Regions from separate parts of the Rhizobium sp. WW_1 genome, predicted to be linked through region 2. Evidence: riboswitches for the same ligand, from Rfam matches in the RefSeq annotation. Region 2 holds a riboswitch; each other region holds the start of a gene.
The links. A riboswitch is a leader RNA that binds a small molecule or an ion and turns the genes downstream of it on or off. The one in region 2 is predicted to bind thiamine pyrophosphate.
Positions count from the first base shown of each region.

Region 1 (6,104 bases), on a different contig from region 2:
CGAGGAATTCATTTCAGCAGACATGCAGTTCCACACGCGCATCGCCCAGATATCCGGAAATCCCATTTTTGCCGCCGTCAGCGAAGCCATGCTGGCATGGCTGAAAGCCTATCACACGGATATGTTGATCTGGACCGGCAAGGAGAAGTTCACGCTGGTCGAGCACGAGGAAATCCTCGCACGTCTTGCGGAAAACGACGCCGATGGGGCGGAGCAGGCCATGCTCAAACATCTGGAACGGTCGCGCGCGCTCTATACGAAATAGATCCGCCGGGCTGCGCTCCGCGCCAGCGTCGCAGGCAAGTCCTTCGTCGTAATTCCTCCCCAATCCCCGTAGATTCTGACGGCCTCCGAACGAGGTACGCGTGATGATCAATTTCTTTCAGCGAAACATGGCGCTTGTGCTCGCCCCCATCATGACGGCGGTCGCCATCACCCTTTACAATCTGACGTGCCTCCTGCTCAGGCATCACCATGCGCTCCTGCACGATCTGCATCGTGCGACAGGTGCCCTGATCCTTCTCGTCGTCTTTTACGGAATCATCCGTTACATGCAGTCCCTGCCGGATGAAGAAAGTTAGAAATACGGCAAACTCTGACATTCGAGCCGACAATTTCAGATAGAGTTCAGCCTTCGCGGCTATATCCTCGCCCTGTCATGACGCGGATTCGGCGATGCTTTCGGTAACGGTTGTCGATTTCGTGTTGTAAAATGCTTTTACAACAAGTTCGTCGCACCGGTCCGGTGCAAAGCCCCCATGAAGAACTGAGGATATCGAAACGTGGCTGATGTTTGTACGCAAGGCGTAGACACGGGCTTTGTTGCCCTGGGCTATGCCAAGATCGCATTTCTGGGTGTGGTACAGGGATTGACTGAGCTGCTGCCGGTCTCCTCGACCGCCCATATGCGCCTGGTGCCGGCACTGCTCGGCTGGCAGGACCCGGGTTCTGCCTTTTCGGCGACCATGCAGTTAGCGGCGCTTGCGGCGATCGTCTCCTACTTCTGGAGCGACGTGCGCTACGTCACCTTCGGATCGCTCGATGCCGTCAGGCGAAGGGATTGGCGCTCGCCTGCGATGCGGCTTGCGATCGCCATCGTGATTGCGACCGTGCCGATCGTCATTGCCGGCCTGCTGCTGTCGTCTTCCCTGAATGCTTGCGGAACGTCTTTCCGCAGCCTCTGGGTGATCGGCATCGCGTGCGTGGTCATGGGCTTGCTTCTGGCTGTTGCGGAGCTTTACAGCCGCCATCGCAAGAGCATCGAGCAGATGACGCTGATGGATGCTCTGTTCGTCGGCATCACGCAGGTCGGTGCGCTCGTTCCCGGCGTCTCGCGGTCGGGTTCGACGTTGACCGGCGCGCTTTTCCTCGGACTGAAGCGCGAGGAGGCTGCGCGGTTCTCGTTCCTGCTCGGCTTGCCCGCCATCGCGCTCGCCGGCCTGAAGGAGCTTTATGAACTCCACAAGGCACATATTCCAATGGAAGCCTGGTCGGTGCTGCTCGTCGGTCTGATCGTCGGCAGCATATCGTCCTTCATCACGATATGGGGGCTGATGCGCTTTCTGGAGCGCTTCTCGACCTGGCCCTTCGTCATCTACCGTATCGTGCTCGGCGCCGTCATTCTTTTCGGCGTGTTGACCATGGGTTGGGCTTGAGCGGCCTGTGCCATTCGGCCACCGCATAGAAAAGGGGGCGCCGCTTGTTGGAGCGGCGCCTTTTGTTTGAGGGTTTTACCCGAAGACAAGGCCACCATCGACGATGAGGTTCTGTCCGGTGACGGCCCGCGCCCAGGGGCTTGCGAAGAAGAGAACAGCGTCGGCCGCTTCCTCCGGCGTGGTGACGCGGCGCAGGGGGGTATTTGCGGCAATGATGTCGAAAACGGCCTCCGGCGTGGCGCTGCTCGCATCCGTCGTTCGCAGAAGTCCGCCGGACACCATGTTGACGGTGATCCCGAGAGGGCCGAGTTCGGCGGCAGCCGTTCGGGTCAGCGACAGCAATGCCGCCTTCGCCGCGGTGTAGTCGTGGTAGGGCACCACCGGATTCTGAAAGAGGTTGGTGCCGATCGTGACGATCCGGCCAAATCCCGCCGAGGCCATTGCCGGCCGCGCCGCCTGTATCAGGTTCAAGGCTCCCTGCAGCGCGGTTTCCAGCTGTATCGCCATCTCGGCCCAGCTCAACGCGTCCAGCTTCGAACGCGCATCGCCGTTGAAGCTGAAATCGGCCAGCGCGTTGTGCACGAGCGTCGTTGGTGCACCGAAATGCTCTGTCACCTCGGCGACAAGCCGCTTTGTATCTTCGAGTTTGCGAATATCGGCCCGAAAGGCTTTGGCGCGATCGCCAAGCAGGGCCGCGAGTGCCTCCGCCCGCTCGCGGCTGGCGCGATAATTGATCGCCACCTTCGCGCCCTCCCGGGCGAACGCCGTGGCGATGGTGGCGCCGAGACCACGCCCGGCGCCGGAAACGATGACGATCTGATCCTTGAGTGGCAGGCTCATTTCTCTACTCCTTTTCTGTCTGTCCATAGCGCATGGAAATGCTGCACGGGCCCGTGGCCGCTCCCGACGGAAAGTTGCTGCGCGGCGGCAACCGCGGCGGCGAGATAAGCCTTGCCGACGGCGACGGCTTCGGGAAGTGGCAAACCCTTGGCGATCTCAGCTGCTATGGCGCTGGAAAGCGTGCAGCCCGTTCCATGCGTATTCTTCGTCGGCAGCCGTTCGGCTTCGAACCAGGTCAACCTTCCAGCGCTTGCCAGCACATCCGGACTTTCATCACCTTCGAGATGACCGCCCTTAACCAGAACGGCGGAGGGGCCGAGCGTTGCGAGCGCTAACGCCTGGCGCGCCATGTCCTCGCGGCTCGTCGCCTCCGCCTCGTGCAGCAGCGCGGCTGCTTCGGGCAGGTTTGGCGTTACGACGGTTGCGAGGGGCAGCAATCGCGTGGTCAGCACGTCCACGGCATCGGCGGCGAGGAGCGCGGCGCCACCCTTGGCGATCATCACGGGATCGAGCACGACGGGCACGTCGCGATGTTGCTCCAGAATGTCTGCAACCGCGTCGGCGATCGCCGCATTTGCGATCATGCCGATCTTGACGGCATCGACGCGAATATCGGCAAAGATCGCCCGGATCTGGTCCGTGACGAATTGAGGAGGCACCGGATGAACACCGGAGACGCCTTGCGTGTTCTGGGCCGTCAACGCGGTCAGAGCCGCCATGCCATAAACGCCGCGGGCGGAGAAAGTCTTCAGATCGGCCTGAATACCGGCGCCGCCAGAGGGATCGGAGCCGGCGATGGACAGGACGTTGCGGATCATTGACGCGCCTCCTTGATGGCCTTTGCGATGAGGGCCGTTGCCGCTTCCGGGTTCGGTTGGCCGCATATGGCCGAGACGACCGCGAGACCGTCGGCGCCGGCAGACAGAGCATCGGCGGCATGTTCCGGTTTCAGGCCACCGATCGCGACCGCCGGAACCGGGCAGAGCTTGATGATGCGGGCAAGGCCTTCGAAGCCGATCGGTTGCTTGTGGTCGGGCTTGGTGGGCGTGGCAAAGACCGGACCGATCCCGGCATAGTCGACGATATCGGCATCGATGGCGGAAGCCAGGGCTTTCGTCTCCACCGAAAGGCCGAGGATCATGTCCGGGCCGATCATGCGGCGGGCATCGGCGGCATTCATGTCCTCCTGCCCGATGTGCAGGCCGTCGGCGCCGATGGCGATGGCTGCCTCGACATTGTCGTTGACGATCAGTCGGACATTCGTGCCATGCAGGATCTGCTTGAGGGCGCGGCCAGTCTCGACCATTGCTGTGGTCGAAGCGTCCTTATCGCGAAGCTGGATGATGGTAGCGCCGCCAGCGACGGCCGCACGCGTTGTCTCCACCATGCCGAGGTCACGGCACAGCACCGGATCGAGAACGAGATAGAGGGAGAGATCGAAGTCTTTCATGCGGCTGATATCCTTGCTGCGCGATCCAGCGCTTCCGGGGTAAGGCTGGCGAGGGCATCGAGAAAGCGCCACGAGAACGAGCCGGGTCCCTCTGCTACGGCTCCCGCCTGTTCGCCAGCGGCGGCAAAGACCGCAAGAGCCGTTACAGTGGCGTCGAACGGATTGCCTGGCGCTGCTGCGGCGAATGCGCCGACAAGGCAGGTCAGCGAGCAGCCGAGTGCCGTTACCTGCGGCATGAGGGGCGAGCCACCGGCAATGCGCTTTGCCTTTTGCCCATCCGTCACGAAATCTGTCACGCCCGTTACCGCGACCACGCAACCATGCTTTTCGGCCAGCAATCGGGCCGAATCTTCCGCCTGCTCGACTGCGTCGCGGCTGTCGACGCCTTGGCCGCGGCTGGCGCCGCCGGCAAGCGCGATGATTTCAGACGCGTTGCCGCGAATGATCGCCGGCTTTAGCTCGAGCAATTGGGCGACGGCCCGGCGGCGAAACGCGGTCGCGTAGTGCGCGACGGGATCCAGCACCCACGGCTTGCCTGTCGCGCTTGCGGAGCTCGACGCCGTCAGCATGCCCGAAAGCCAGCCGGACGAGAGCGTGCCGATATTGATCGTCAGCGCGCCCGATATGGCGGCAAACTCGCCGGCTTCCTCCTCGGCATGCACCATTGCCGGCGAGGCGCCGGCTGCGAGCATCACGTTGGCTGCGATGTTCATGGCGACGAAATTGGTGATGCATTGCACCAGCGGAGGGTTGGCCCGCATGATGCGAAGCAGATTGCCTGCTGTGGTCTGGTCTTGCATATCGCCCCTTTCAGGCGGGCGAGACGCGTAGGGACGACGAGCTGTGCTTCACGAGGTCCCGAGCGACTCCCTCCGCCAGCATGATCTGGTTCAGGTTCGAAGGGTGCTTCTCAGCCCGCCGGTTGGCGGACGCCCCTGTCTCTCATCTGTCTTCTTTTCGCAGACAAAGGCGGCGCTGTCATCAGCAAATCACAAAGGCCATTACGATGGCTGAACCGAGGCTTGCCCGCCTTTCGAGCGACCCATGCAGTGATTGCATGGGTGCAGTGATCCCTTAGCTCTGCAAAAGGCTGCGGGTTTCAACTATATGTTTCTCATCGAAGCGACGGGAGCGCCAAGCACGGCAGCTCAGCTTCGAAAACCCAAGGAAAGGGGATCATCATGAACGTAGCACGCTCTTTCAATAACTGGCGCAAGTATCGTCAGACGGTCGCCGAACTGGGCCGTATGTCCACGCGCGAACTGCACGACCTGGGTATCGATCGCGGCGAAATCCGCAATGTTGCCCGCGCAGCGATCGCTCGCTAACGGCCGCACCGGCTCCTTATAAAGCTGCATTATGCCAGCGCCTGTTCGTCCCGAGCAGGCGCTTTTGCTTTGTCGATATGGCTGATGGGTTCGGCCATGCATTCCGAGGATTGCACTGACCCAGCCCTCCGGTTTTCGCATAACGCATAACTGCCTTGCAAAGAAATGCCTATGAACTGAGCAAAAGATTGGTATGTTGTCTCCATCGAAGCGATGCATCTCCTCCCGCATCCCTTCGCTTGGCAATCGTCCTTATCCTCCTCCCAAGGGCGATTGCAGGAATAGCGGAACTCCTCCTCCCATCCGCTATTCGGTTCTCATAAAAGCCTGCCGCACCTCCTCCCGCGGCAGGCTTTTTATTTGTCGAACTATCCCATTAGCGGGGATCTCACGTAGCTATGGCGCAAAGAGATCCGTAGAAGCCCATGGCAGCAGCGCCAAACTGCGCCAGCGCATTGAAGAGTGGGCAATCTCCTCTCGCAAAAATGAACGGCGGCCACTATGTGCCACCTATGTAGCGCGCTACATCGAAGTTCGCCCCCAATTTGATTCCCGAAAAAGGAGGATGCCCATGACCGGTTCTGCCGAGTATACGCCGCCGAAAATCTGGACCTGGAACAAGGCCAATGGTGGCCAGTTCGCCAACATCAACCGCCCGATCGCGGGGCCTACCCATGACAAGGAACTGCCGGTCGGCCGCCATCCCCTTCAGCTCTATTCGCTGGGAACGCCGAACGGCGTGAAAGTCACCATCATGCTCGAAGAGCTGCTGGCGCTCGGTCACAGCGGCGCCGAATATGATGCATGGCTGATCAAGATCGGCGATGGCGA
Region 1 covers NZ_RAIN01000014.1:57,156-63,259, forward strand. The annotation lists gene BJ928_RS29275 (transcriptional regulator NanR) at 1-265, shown strand, start outside; gene BJ928_RS29280 (hypothetical protein) at 369-581, shown strand; gene BJ928_RS29285 (undecaprenyl-diphosphate phosphatase) at 783-1,655, shown strand; gene BJ928_RS29290 (3-oxoacyl-ACP reductase) at 1,731-2,495, opposite strand; gene thiD (bifunctional hydroxymethylpyrimidine kinase/phosphomethylpyrimidine kinase) at 2,492-3,313, opposite strand; gene thiE (thiamine phosphate synthase) at 3,310-3,945, opposite strand; gene thiM (hydroxyethylthiazole kinase) at 3,942-4,745, opposite strand; TPP riboswitch at 4,796-4,892, opposite strand; gene BJ928_RS29310 (DUF1127 domain-containing protein) at 5,127-5,273, shown strand; gene yghU (glutathione-dependent disulfide-bond oxidoreductase) at 5,845-6,104, shown strand, end outside.
Region 1: another riboswitch for thiamine pyrophosphate. It lies ahead of thiM (hydroxyethylthiazole kinase); the one in region 2 lies ahead of thiB (thiamine ABC transporter substrate binding subunit).

Region 2 (6,104 bases):
CAAGGCGCAGCTTGCCGCGGGCAAGCGCCTGCTTGCCAGCGATATCGCTCGACAACACTTCGGCGACGACGCGGCTGGCGATGACTTCGGCTTCCTCGCGCTTCTGACGCTCGATGCCGTGATTGGCCGTGACGTGCGCCATCTCGTGCGCCAGCACGGCGGCAACTTCCGAGGCGTCGTTGGCAAGGGCGAGAAGGCCGCGTGTGACGTAGAGATAGCCGCCGGGCAGCGCAAAGGCATTGATCGAGGGCGAGTTGAGAATGGTGATCCGGTAGGATTGCTGCGGGTTCTCCGAGACGCTTGTCAGTGCGCCGGCGATGCGGGCGACCAGCCGCTCGGTCTTTGCGTCTTTGTATTCGCCGCCGTAGCTTGCAAGGATGCGCGGATGCTCGCGTGCGCCCATCTGTGCGCGCGGATCGTTCTTCTGAACCTCGGAGACAATTTGCGGATTGGCTGATGGAGAGACGCTCGGCTGATAGGATTGGTCCATCACCGTTTGACAGCTGTCCAATATCACCGCGGCGACTAGAAGGGGGACCAGGCGGCGCAAGTGAACTGCGACGGTCGCACCGATCCTTCGTTCTGCTCGCTTGCTCTGCTTCAGGACCTGTATCCTACTCATTTCGCTGCCATGCCGGCTCGGCGCCCAATCCGGTTGATCGTTACCGGGGCGATCATCGTCGCGTGCCGATAGCGGTTGCTTCCAACCCCTTCGATCCGCATTTACCCGGACGGTCTCCAATCCTTGCTGTAGCCGATTTTGGGACCGGTTGCATAGCGAGACTCCGTTTAAATGTGGCAGCGTTGTATTTTAGCAAGCATTTGCCAGGACTTTCAGCTGCTCGGCTAGACGAAATTAAGGCAAAGCCGGCGACAAGGTGCTGTGGCGCAATCAATGTTGCAAAAATGTGGTCAATGCCGGAATGCCGCCCGTCTCCAGGAAGGTTCCTATGGGAGCGGCGAGCTTGATCGTGCCGTCATCGATGAAAACGGCATGGTCGGCAAGGCGCCGCACCTCGGCCGGATCGTGCGAGACGATGAGCACCGTATTGCGGGTTTCGCGATGCAGCGTCTTCAAGAGTTCGGCCATGCCGGAGCGCAGGCCAGGATCGAGCGCGGCAAAGGGCTCGTCCAGAAGCAGGATCGGCTTGTCGCGCACCAGCGCCCGGGCGAAGGCGGCGCGCTGCCGCTCGCCGCCGGAGAGCGTTCCCGGCTTGCGTTTCTCGAAACCGGGCAGGCCGACGCGGGCCAAGGCCTCGGAGATCCGCTGCCGGTCCTGCGTCGCGAGCTTCAAGGACGGGCTGATGCCAAGGCCGACATTGGTGAAGAGATCGAGATGGGCAAAAAGGTTGTTGTCCTGGAAGACGAGGGATACCGGCCGTTCGGCGGGGTGCAGGCCGGTGACATCCTGTCCGGCCAGCAGCACGCGGCCGCGATCGGGCTGTTCGAAGCCGGCTAGCAAATTGAGGAAGGTCGATTTGCCAGATCCCGACGGCCCGGCGACGGCGATGATCCTGCCCTGCGGCAAGGTGCAGTCGAAGCGGAAGTCATGCCTGCCGAGGCGCAGCTCGACACCGGCCATGGCGATGCCCTGTTTCATCATGTAGTCGCCGTCAGTCATTTCGTCTGCTTTCGTGATCGCGCGCGCCCTGGCCGGCCGTGCCGGCAATGGTCAGGAGAAGGCACAGCAGGCCGAGGATCAACGCATATCCGTCGGCGTCGTTCGTGCGGTAGCTGCCGAGCTTGCTGTAGATCAGCCAGGGCAGGGTCATCAGACTGTCGGAACCGAAGAGCGCCACGGCGCCGAGATCGCCGAGCGACAGAGCCATGGCAAAGGAGAGTGCGGTGAAGAGCGGTTTGCGCAGGCCCGGCCAGTCGATCAGGCGAAGACGGGAGACGCCGTGAAGCCCGAGGCTTGCCGCCAGCCGCTCCGTGCGGCTGACATGGACCGAATAGGCCGGTTCGATGACGCGAATGACGAAGGGCAGCGCCATCAGCGCATTGATGACGACGATCAGGATGGCGGCAAAGTGGCTGGGATCGCCCAATGGCCGGAGCGCCAGAAACCAGCCGGTCGCCAGGACGATCGGCGGCACCAGCAGGATGAGCGAGGAACTTCCGCCCAATGCGATCGTCAGCGCGCGCAAACCGAGGGCTTTGCGGCGATCCGCCGATATCACCGCTCGGGCACGAATGATCGTAAAGGATATCAGCACGGCCAGAAGCCCTGCGGCGAATGCGATTGCCAGGCTCGTAACGGCCGCTTGCAGGAAGATCGGCTGGACGGCGAGTTTCGGAAGATCTGACTCAAGGCCGGTTACGACGACCGAAGCGAGCGGCAGGCCGAGAAAGAGGGCGGCCAGCGACAGCAAAGCGGCGTCGGTCCATCGCGCGGCCGTCCTTTGCCCATCGATGCGCCGCAGGGCGCGGCCGCTGGTCAGCCCGTGATCGTCGGGCGCGCGAAACAGCGTCATGGCGCCGAGGACAAGGAGGGTGACGACGATCTGCAGGAGCGACAGCATCACGGCACGGCCAGGATCGAAATCGAAGCGGAGCGCCTGATAGATCGCCACCTCCAGCGTCGTCGCAGCCGGGCCGCCGCCGAGGATCAGCACCAGCGTGAAACTGGTAGCGCAGAGCATGAAGATCAGGCCGGCAATGCCGGGGATGAGGCCGCGCAGGATAGGCCATTCGATGAAGCGGAACACCGATATCGGGCGCATACCAAGGCCGCCGGCAACGAGCCAATATTCCGCCGGCACGCGCTCCAGCCCGGCCAGCATCAGTCGGCAGGCGAGCGGCATGTTGAAGAAGACGTGTGCCAGAAGGATGCCGGCTAGCCCGTAGATGCTGACGGGCTGCGACAGGCCGAGGGCGGCAAGTGCCTGATTGAGCAGCCCTTGCCGGCCCCATATGCCGAGCAGGCCAAGAGCGCCGATCAGCACGGGCAGGCCCATCGGGACGGCCATCAGCCGGATCAGCCATAGCCGGCCGGGAAAGCGCGGCTGGCGCGCGAGAGCGCGGGCAACCGGTATGGCGAGCATGACGGAGAGCAGCGTCGAGAGCACCGCCTGCAGCAGCGTGAAGCGCAGGACGCGCAGCAGGTACGGGTCCGTCAGCGGGTTGTCGCCGCCGGATTCGATACCGGCGGCAAGCAGGATCACGACGGCGATCCCGACGAAGAGCATGATGCCGGCGAGGCTGAGCGCTCCGCCGGAAATGGCGCGTCGTCTTTCGGGCATCGTGAGCATGGTCAGGATGTCAATTGCCGCTGGTGGCGGTCAGCCATTCGTCGATCCAGGCCTTGCGGTTCTTGTCGACGTCGGCGGGGCTCATCAGGAAGGTCTTCGACGGCACCACGAGCTTGCTGAAGGCATCCGGCAGCGGCTCCGACGTGGCCGAGACCGGCATCATCCAGTTGCTTGTCGGGATGATGTCCTGGAAGCCGGGGGAGATCATGAACTTCAGGAAGTCGCGGGCAAGCTCCTTGTTCGGGGAGGATTTGGTGAGGCCGGCGACCTCGATCTGGATATAGTGCCCTTCCGAGAAGGCGGCCGCCTGATAGCGATCGGTCTTGTCCTCGATCATGTGATAGGCCGGTGAGGTCGTGTAGGAAAGCACCATCGGCGCTTCGCCCTTGGTGAAGAGGTCATAGGCTTCCGACCAGCCGGGTGTTACCGTCAGGATGCGGCCCTTGAGCTTTGTCCAGGCGTCGGCCGCCTTGTCGCCATAGATCGACTTGACCCAGAGCAGCAGGCCGAGGCCCGGTGTCGAGGTGCGTGGGTCCTCGATGACGATCTTTTGCGAGGGGTCGCCCTCGACGAGATCCTTCATGCTCTTCGGCGGGTTCTTGATCGTCTGGCTGTCGTAGATCACGGCGAAATGGCCGTAGTCGTAAGGCACGAAGACATCGTCCTTGAAATCGCCGGGAACCTTGAGGGCCGATGTGTCGACGCCGCTCACATCGAACAGGCCGGTATCCTTGGCTTCGTCGACGAGATTGGTGTCGAGGCCAAGAACGACGTCGGCCTTGGTGCCGGCACCTTCGAGCTTCAGGCGGGAGAGAAGCGCCACGCCATCGGTGACGGCGACGTAATTGACCGTGCAGCCGCAGGTCTTTTCGAAGGCGGCCTTGACCTTGGCGCCCGGACCCCAATCGGCGGTGAAGCTTTCATAGGTGTAGATGGTGAGTGTCTTGTCGGCCGCCGCGGCAGGCTGTGCGGCGAGAAAGCTCGTTCCGGCGGCAAGAGCCAGGCCGGCGAAGAATGACAATAGCGAACGGTCGGGCATGGCAGCGCCTCCTCTTTGGTTTCGTCTTGAAGGGGAAAAGGGCGCTATGATTTCGTCACGCGTCTAATCCCTCCGCCGGTGTTAGCCGGATCAGGTTCCGCGGGTTGGCCGGTGAAAGCCTCTCAGCCAGATATCCGATAGGACATAAGGCACCCCGTTAGAGCGACGGCAGATTTAGCCTTGTGACGGAGGGATGACAAGGGAAATGATTCCCTTGTCGATTGCAGGATGGAGGACGTTACTCGGCGGCGTGGGCAGCGGCGACGCTGTCCAGTTTCTTCGCGGCACTCGGCAACTGCACGTTCTTCAGCGTCAGCGCAGCCAGAAGGCCAAGCAGACAGAAGCTGGCGGCCGTCATGAACAGCGGGCTGAAGGCGCTCGCATAGGCGTTGGCGACGGCTTCGCGGGTTGCTTCCGGCAAGGTCGCCATCATTTTCGGCGTCAGCTGCTCTATATCCGCGACACCGGGAATAGAGAGGCCGATATTGCCGAGCTTGGCGGCGATGATGGCGCCATAGATGGAGATGGCGATAGAAGCGCCGCCCATGCGTGACAGCGTGACGGCACCTGTCGCGGCTCCGACGTCACGGGCTGCGGCCGCATTCTGCACGCCGATGACGGGCACCTGCTGCGCAAGACCGATGCCAATACCATGCAGCAGCATGAGAACGCCGATGACAGCGATGGGCGTGCCGGCATGGACGAAGGCGAGCGATGCAAAGGCGATGGTGCTGCAGGCGGCGCTGGCGATGGCGAAGGGCTTGTAGCGTCCTCTGGCGGCAATCAACCGGCCGGCGGAGAGCGAGCCGCAGACGAGGCCGCCGGTCAACAGAATGAACAGCAGCCCGGTCATCGAGGGCGAAAGACCCGTTGTCGTCTGCAAGAACAGCGCGAAGTAGTTGACCATGCCGATGGCGACGGCGCCACTGGTGATCGAGATGATCAGCAGCAGGCCGAAAGTCGGATTGCGGAACAGCGTCATTGGCACGATGGGTTCGGGGGCGCGGCGCTCGATAAAGACCCAGGCGATGGCGCAGACGACGCCAAAGGCGATGATCCCAAGGCATTGTGGTGACAACAGCGAGCCGAACAATTCGCTGCCGTCGGCGGCAAGCACGATGCTCGTCGTCGTCAGCGCAAGGACTATGGCTCCGGCATAATCGATCTTCGGCCGCCGGGCCGGCTTGCGATAGGGAAGCATGAAGGCGAGGCCGGCGAGCACGACAAAGCCGATCGGCACGTTGACGAGGAAGATCGAGCGCCAGCCGAAAAGATCGCTCATCGTGCCGCCGAGAACCGGGCCGATGGCGCCCGACGCCATCAGCACGAGGCTCGAATAGCTCTGGTAGCGCGCGCGCTCGCGCGGCTCGAAAAGGTCGGCGTTGACGGCGAAGATCGAGACCATGATGCCGCCACCGCCGAGGCCCTGGAGCACGCGGGCGGCAATCAGCGTGTTCATCGACACGGCAAGGCCGCACACGGCGGAGCCGATCGTGAAGATCGCGATCGCCGTCATCATCACATATTTGCGGCCAAAGAGATCGCCGAGCTTGCCGTAGACGGGCATGACGGCGGAGAGGGAAAGAAGATAGGCCGATCCGATCCAGCCGAAACGTTCCAGATGGCCGAATTCGCCGACGATCGTCGGAAGTGCAGTCGATACGATCTGGTTGTCGAGGGTTGCCATGAACATGGCCGTCATCAGAAACAGGAAAAGTATAAGCCGCCGCTTATGATCCGCCACAAGCGGCGGTAACGTTGTCTGCATGTCCATGGAGCTAGAAATCCGAGCTTGGCCGAAGCGCTGCGCGATC
Region 2 covers NZ_RAIN01000013.1:64,683-70,786, forward strand. The annotation lists gene BJ928_RS28615 (M48 family metalloprotease) at 1-490, opposite strand, end outside; gene BJ928_RS28620 (ATP-binding cassette domain-containing protein) at 893-1,621, opposite strand; gene thiP (thiamine/thiamine pyrophosphate ABC transporter permease ThiP) at 1,614-3,251, opposite strand; gene thiB (thiamine ABC transporter substrate binding subunit) at 3,262-4,290, opposite strand; TPP riboswitch at 4,341-4,457, opposite strand; gene BJ928_RS28635 (MDR family MFS transporter) at 4,529-6,064, opposite strand.

Region 3 (6,104 bases), on a different contig from region 2:
GTGAGCCCGCCGATTGCAACGAGCGGCAGATCGCCGATGCGGGCCTTCCATTGGCCGACGCGTTCCAGACCCTGGGGCGCCCAGGCCATGGCCTTGAGGATGGTCGGGTAAACCGGCCCGAGCGCGATATAATCGGGTTCCGCGGCAAGCGCCGTCGCCAGTTCCCTCTCGTCGTGAGTGGAGAGACCTAGCTTCAGTCCGGCGACGCGGATGGCCGAGAGATCGGCGGATGCCAGATCCTCCTGGCCGAGATGGATGAAGTCGCAGCCTTCCTCGATCGCCAGCTGCCAATAGTCGTTGACGATCAACTGGCAGCCATGAGCGTCACAAATTGCCTTCGATTCGCGTATTTCCGCGCGAGTCTCGTCGAGGGGGCGCTCCTTGACGCGCAACTGAACCAGCTTGACGCCGAGCGGCACGAGCCGCCTGATCCAGGCGGCGCTATCGACGATCAGGTAGAATGGATCGAGCGTCACGAGAAAACCGCCTTTCCGATGACGGGCGTCGAGGGCACGGCCATATCGCGCGGCTCCAGCATGCCCGCGCCGAAAGCCTGCCTGCCGGCATCGATCGCCTTGGCGAAGGCCTCCGCCATCGCGGCTGGATCGCCGGCGCCGGCAACAGCCGTGTTGAGGAGGACGGCATCGAAGCCGAGTTCCATGACGATGGCCGCATGGGAGGGCCTGCCGATACCGGCATCCACAATCAGCGGTACGTCGGGAAAATGGGCCCGCATCGAACGCAGCGCGGAGAGATTGAGCGGCCCGGCCGCCGTTCCGATCGGCGCGCACCAAGGCATCAACACCTGGCATCCGGCGTCCAGCAAGCGCTCGGCAACGATCAGATCGTCCGTCGTATAGGGAAAGACCTCGAAACCTTCGTCGCTCAGGATTCTCGCCGCTTCCACCAAGGCGAAGACATCAGGCTGCAGCGTATCGTGATTGCCGATCACTTCGAGCTTGATCCAATTGGTGCGGAAGACCTCGCGCGCCATTTTCGCTGTTAGCACCGCCTCGGATACGCCGTGGCAGCCGGCGGTATTGGGAAGGACGCGGACGCCAAGCTCGCGAATCATCTCGAAGAATGCGCCGCCATTGCGTCCGCCCGCCGTTTCCCGGCGCAGCGACACGGTCACGATCCCGGTTTGCGAACGTTTGACTGATTCCGCCAGCATGGCCGGGGAGGGGTAGCGCGCCGTGCCGAGAAGCAGGCGCGAGGGGATTTCGGTTCCGTAGAGTTCCAGCACGGGTCAGCCTCCCTGCATCGGAGTGAGAATTTCTATTCTGTCATTGTCGGCCAAGGCATGGTCGTCGCGCTCTTCGCGATGAATGAGCTCGCCGTTGACGGCGGTCGCCAGCCACTCGCCCTCGTATTCGAGCGCGGTGAGAAGCTGAGAAAGCGTGGTGGCGGCGACGATCTGCGTTTCGCCATTGATGATCAGGCGCATTGGCGGCTCCTATCGCTATCCTGTCCGGAAAAAATGAGATCGGCGGCCTCGGCCGCCATTGCGGGGGCTAAGAGGAAGCCGTGGCGAAAGAGGCCGTTGATAGATGTGGTCTTGCCCTCTCGCGTTACGCGCGGAAGGTTGTCTGGAAAGGCAGGGCGGATACCGGCGCCGGTTTCGACCACCGTGGCATCGGCAAAGGCTGGATGCACGGTATAGGCCGCGTTCAGCAGTTCCATCAACGAGCGGGCGGCGATTGGCCCCTTGAAGTCGGTTTCGATCATTGTCGCGCCGACCATGAACAGGCCCTTGTCGCGCGGTACGATGTAGATCGGAACGCGCGGATGCAGCAGCCGGACGGGACGTGAAAGCGTGACCTCATGCGTCTGCAGATAGAGCATTTCGCCTCGCACGCCCCGCAACGCCGGGCTTTCGCCGATGCGGGCAGCCCCGGTGCAGTCGACAATCTCGGAGAACCCGTCGTCCTCCGCGACCTGGCCGACAAAGGTGACGCCCTTGGCCAAAAGGCCGTCTTTCAAGGATTGCATGACCTCCCGAGGATCGAGATGCGCCTCCTGCGGGAAGAACAGGCCATGCCGGTAACGGCCGGCAAGCAAAGGCTCAAGGATGGCGATGTCCTGTTCGTCCAGCCAGCGATAGCCTGCTGTGCGGCCGGCGAATCGCTTCAGCTCGTTCTGGTCGCGGCTTGCCGCGACGACAAGCGTTCCGTTGCGGACGACCTTGCCGGGCAGGATCGCGTCCCACCGATCGGCGGAATCGCGGCCGCGCTCCAGCACTGCCGCCTCCGCACTTTCCCGTTCGCACCATGGCGCCAGCATGCCGCCGGCAAGCCAGGAGGCTGCATGACGGAAATCCAGGTTCCGATCCGAGACCGTGACTTCTGCCCTGCGGCGGACCAGTTCGTGTGCGACCGTGAGGCCGGCAACGCCGGCCCCTTTGACGAGGACCCGCATGTCACTCGGCCGGATGCGTGGCGGTATCGATCGGCATATAGAGGTCGCCGCCCTCACGATACTTCGCCGCCATGGCTTCCAGTCCTTCCTTCTGTGCCTCGGCGCGGATGTCGTGCGAAATCCGCATGGAGCAGAATTTCGGGCCGCACATCGAGCAGAAATGCGCCACCTTATGCGCTTCCTTCGGCAGGGTTTCGTCGTGGAAGCTGCGGGCGGTGTCGGGGTCGAGCGAGAGGTTGAACTGGTCTTCCCAGCGGAACTCGAAGCGCGCGCGCGACAGGGCATCGTCGCGCACCTGGGCGGCTGGATGACCCTTGGCAAGATCTGCGGCGTGCGCTGCGATCTTGTAGGTGATGACGCCGGTCTTGACGTCGTTGCGGTCGGGCAGGCCGAGATGCTCCTTCGGGGTGACATAGCAGAGCATCGCCGTGCCGAACCAGCCGATCATCGCAGCGCCGATACCCGAGGTGATGTGGTCGTAGCCCGGCGCGATATCGGTCGTCAGCGGTCCGAGCGTGTAGAAGGGCGCCTCACCGCAGACGGCGAGCTGCTTGTCCATATTTTCCTTGATCTTGTGCATCGGCACATGGCCGGGACCTTCGATCATCACCTGGCAATCTTTCGCCCAAGCGATCTTCGTCAGTTCGCCGAGCGTTTCGAGTTCGGCAAATTGCGCGGCGTCGTTGGCGTCGGCAATCGAGCCGGGACGCAGGCCATCGCCGAGCGAGAAGGAAACGTCATAGGCGCGGCAGATGTCGCAGATTTCCTCGAAATGCTCGTAAAGGAAGCTCTCGCGATGGTGATGAAGACACCACTTGGCCATGATCGAGCCGCCGCGCGAGACGATGCCGGTGACGCGATTGACTGTTAGAGGGATGTAATGCAGCCGCACGCCGGCATGGATGGTGAAATAGTCGACGCCCTGTTCTGCCTGCTCGATCAGCGTGTCGCGATAGATTTCCCAGGTCAGTTCTTCCGCAATGCCGCCGACCTTTTCCAGCGCCTGATAGAGCGGCACGGTGCCGATCGGCAGCGGTGAATTGCGGATGATCCATTCGCGGATGTTATGGATGTTGCGGCCGGTCGAGAGATCCATGACGGTGTCGGCACCCCAGCGTGCCGCCCAGACCATCTTCTCGACTTCTTCCGCCATCGAGGAGGTGACGGCGGAATTGCCGATATTGGCGTTGATCTTCACCAGGAAATTCCGGCCGATGATCATCGGCTCGCTTTCGGAGTGGTTGATGTTGGCCGGAATGATGGCGCGACCGGCGGCAACCTCCTGACGGACGAATTCCGGGGTGACGTGATCGGGAATATGGGCGCCGAAGCTCTCGCCGTCGCGAAGAAGCGCTTCGGCTTTCGCCTTGCGGCCAAGGTTTTCGCGGATGGCGATGAACTCCATTTCCGGCGTGATGATGCCGGCGCGCGCATAGGCGAGCTGGGTAACAGCCTTGCCGTCCTTGGCCCGCAGCGGCTGGCGCTTGGCGGGAAATTCCGGCGTCAGCCGATCGCCGCTGACGAAGCCGTTGTCCTCGGGGCGCACATCGCGGCCTTCATAGGCCTCGACATCGCCGCGGGCGAGCACCCAGTCGCGGCGCAACTGCGACAGGCCCTGTTCGATGCGGATATCGGCTCCTTCGATCGTGTAGGGACCGGAGGAATCATACACGACGACCGGCGGTTCGCCCGATGTCGGATGCACGCTGATTTCGCGCATCGGCACCCGGATGTCGGCGTGGATTTCTCCGGGAATATAGATCTTCCGCGAGGCCGGCAGCGGGCCGGTGGTAACGGTCGGGGTGAGGTTCTTTGCGGCAATGTTCATGGTTTGAGGCTCCAAGTTGCGGTTGGAGACCCAGTCATCAGCCGGAATGATGGAAAGACGCCGGCACGGAACCCACGCGGGAATCCAAAGCCATCGAGCGCTTGCACCGTCCCTACGCCAGTATGAACTGGATCAGGTTCAACGGGTCACTGCGCCCACAATCGGCAAAGCCGTATTGTTCAGCAGTATCTCAGCCCCTTGCCGGGACCCCCCTGGTGAATGTGAAAAGGCTATGCCCTAGCCTCGTCCTCTGTCAACCCCGTCGTGATGACCGCTTATTGCGGGAGTGGCGATCGCCTCATCCCGGAAGGTGCAGTCTCCATCGCGCCGGAGCGGATATTTTGTATTTAGCCGCCTCAGTAACGCGGGGCGGTGTTGCCGACGAAACGATGAGGACCGGTATGGGAAAGCTTGCTGGCGGTGTCGAGCCAGATCTTGCCGCCGAGTGCCCGCCAGCGGTGGCAAAAGGCGAAATCCTCGCTGAGATAGATACCCGTTCCCTCCTCGACCATGCATTCGAACAGGGCGTATTGGGTGCTTGGCGAGCGCTTCGTGCTGGGATAGGCGTGGATTGCGCTGTAGCGCAGCTCCGGATAGGCGGCGATCATTCTTTCGATGACGTTGCGCTTGATCAGAAGCATGCCTGTGCCTGCATAGACGGCGCTGACGAAATCGCCCTCACGTTCCGCGACCTGACCGACAAGCGGGGTGCCGACATAGTGAAGCGCGGCAGCTGAAAGCGTTTCGCCGTCTCGCGAATTGACGCGGGCAGCCGTGTCCCAATCATAGTCCTTGATCGGATACATGGCGGCGACCACATCCTTGTCCGCCGCGAGCAGCCGTATGACCTGATCCGGCTCGAAGCTGATGTCGGCGTCGATGAAGAGCATGTGAGTCGCCGCCGTATCGTTCAGAAAGGAGGAGACGAGCGTGTTGCGGCTGCGGGTAATCAGAGCGTCGTTGCCGAGCAGAGCAAGCGTCAGTTGTATGCCGACCTGCGCGCCGGTCTGCATTAACGAGAAAATGGACTGCATGTAGTCCTTGGTGACAAGGCCGCCGAAGCAGGGGGTCGCGATGAAGATCGACCGGTTCTCACTCATTCGCGATTTTTCCTCTTAGATGGCGCGACTCGCGGGAATCTAGGGAGATTCAATATTTCTGTGTGTACCGATTTATTGAATTTTGTTTCTGAGCGTTGCTGCCGGATAGCCTCTCGAGCGCTTCATCATGCCGGCCTGGACAGCGTCGTTACATTCGGGCCAGGTCGTCCTGTTGCCGGTGATTGCGGATGTCGCGCCGCCTTGGAGGCAGGTGTGGGTACCGATTTGCCGGTATTTGCGTGAATTGAAGTCTTCTGGCGGTCGCCTCCGCAGGCATGCGGTGCCCCGCTGTCGTCAGTTGCATTTAGGCAACATCGGCCAAGACTAACGCGCAAGCATGTTTCATATAATTGACAAACATACGGGCTGTTTGTAAACCAAATACAGGACATAAGTTGTCTTACGGTCGAGTATTCGGCCGGATCGGTAGAGGCATTTCAAGGCCTTTGCCGCGGGGTCAATCGTGGAGGTTCGAGGGGACTCAGGCCAACATTAGGTGCGTATTTGCCGGGCTACCCGGTCGCGTTTAGACCGAAGCGATCTCTAAGGTAGTATTCCAGTTTTGCGCTCGCGGTAAATTTGAAATGCATATTACAACCAGGAGTTTAATAATGAACATCAAGAGCCTTCTTCTCGGCTCCGCTGCTGCGCTGGCAGCAGTATCCGGCGCTCATGCGGCCGACGCCATCGTTGCTGCTGAGCCCGAGCCGCTGGAATACGTTCGCATTTGCGACGCATACGGTGCTGGTTACTTCTTC
Region 3 covers NZ_RAIN01000008.1:166,938-173,041, forward strand. The annotation lists gene BJ928_RS23800 (thiamine phosphate synthase) at 1-476, opposite strand, end outside; gene BJ928_RS23805 (thiazole synthase) at 473-1,246, opposite strand; gene thiS (sulfur carrier protein ThiS) at 1,250-1,447, opposite strand; gene thiO (glycine oxidase ThiO) at 1,438-2,418, opposite strand; gene thiC (phosphomethylpyrimidine synthase ThiC) at 2,420-4,246, opposite strand; TPP riboswitch at 4,338-4,470, opposite strand; gene BJ928_RS23825 (hypothetical protein) at 4,603-5,346, opposite strand; gene BJ928_RS23830 (porin) at 5,958-6,104, shown strand, end outside.
Region 3: another riboswitch for thiamine pyrophosphate. It lies ahead of thiC (phosphomethylpyrimidine synthase ThiC); the one in region 2 lies ahead of thiB (thiamine ABC transporter substrate binding subunit).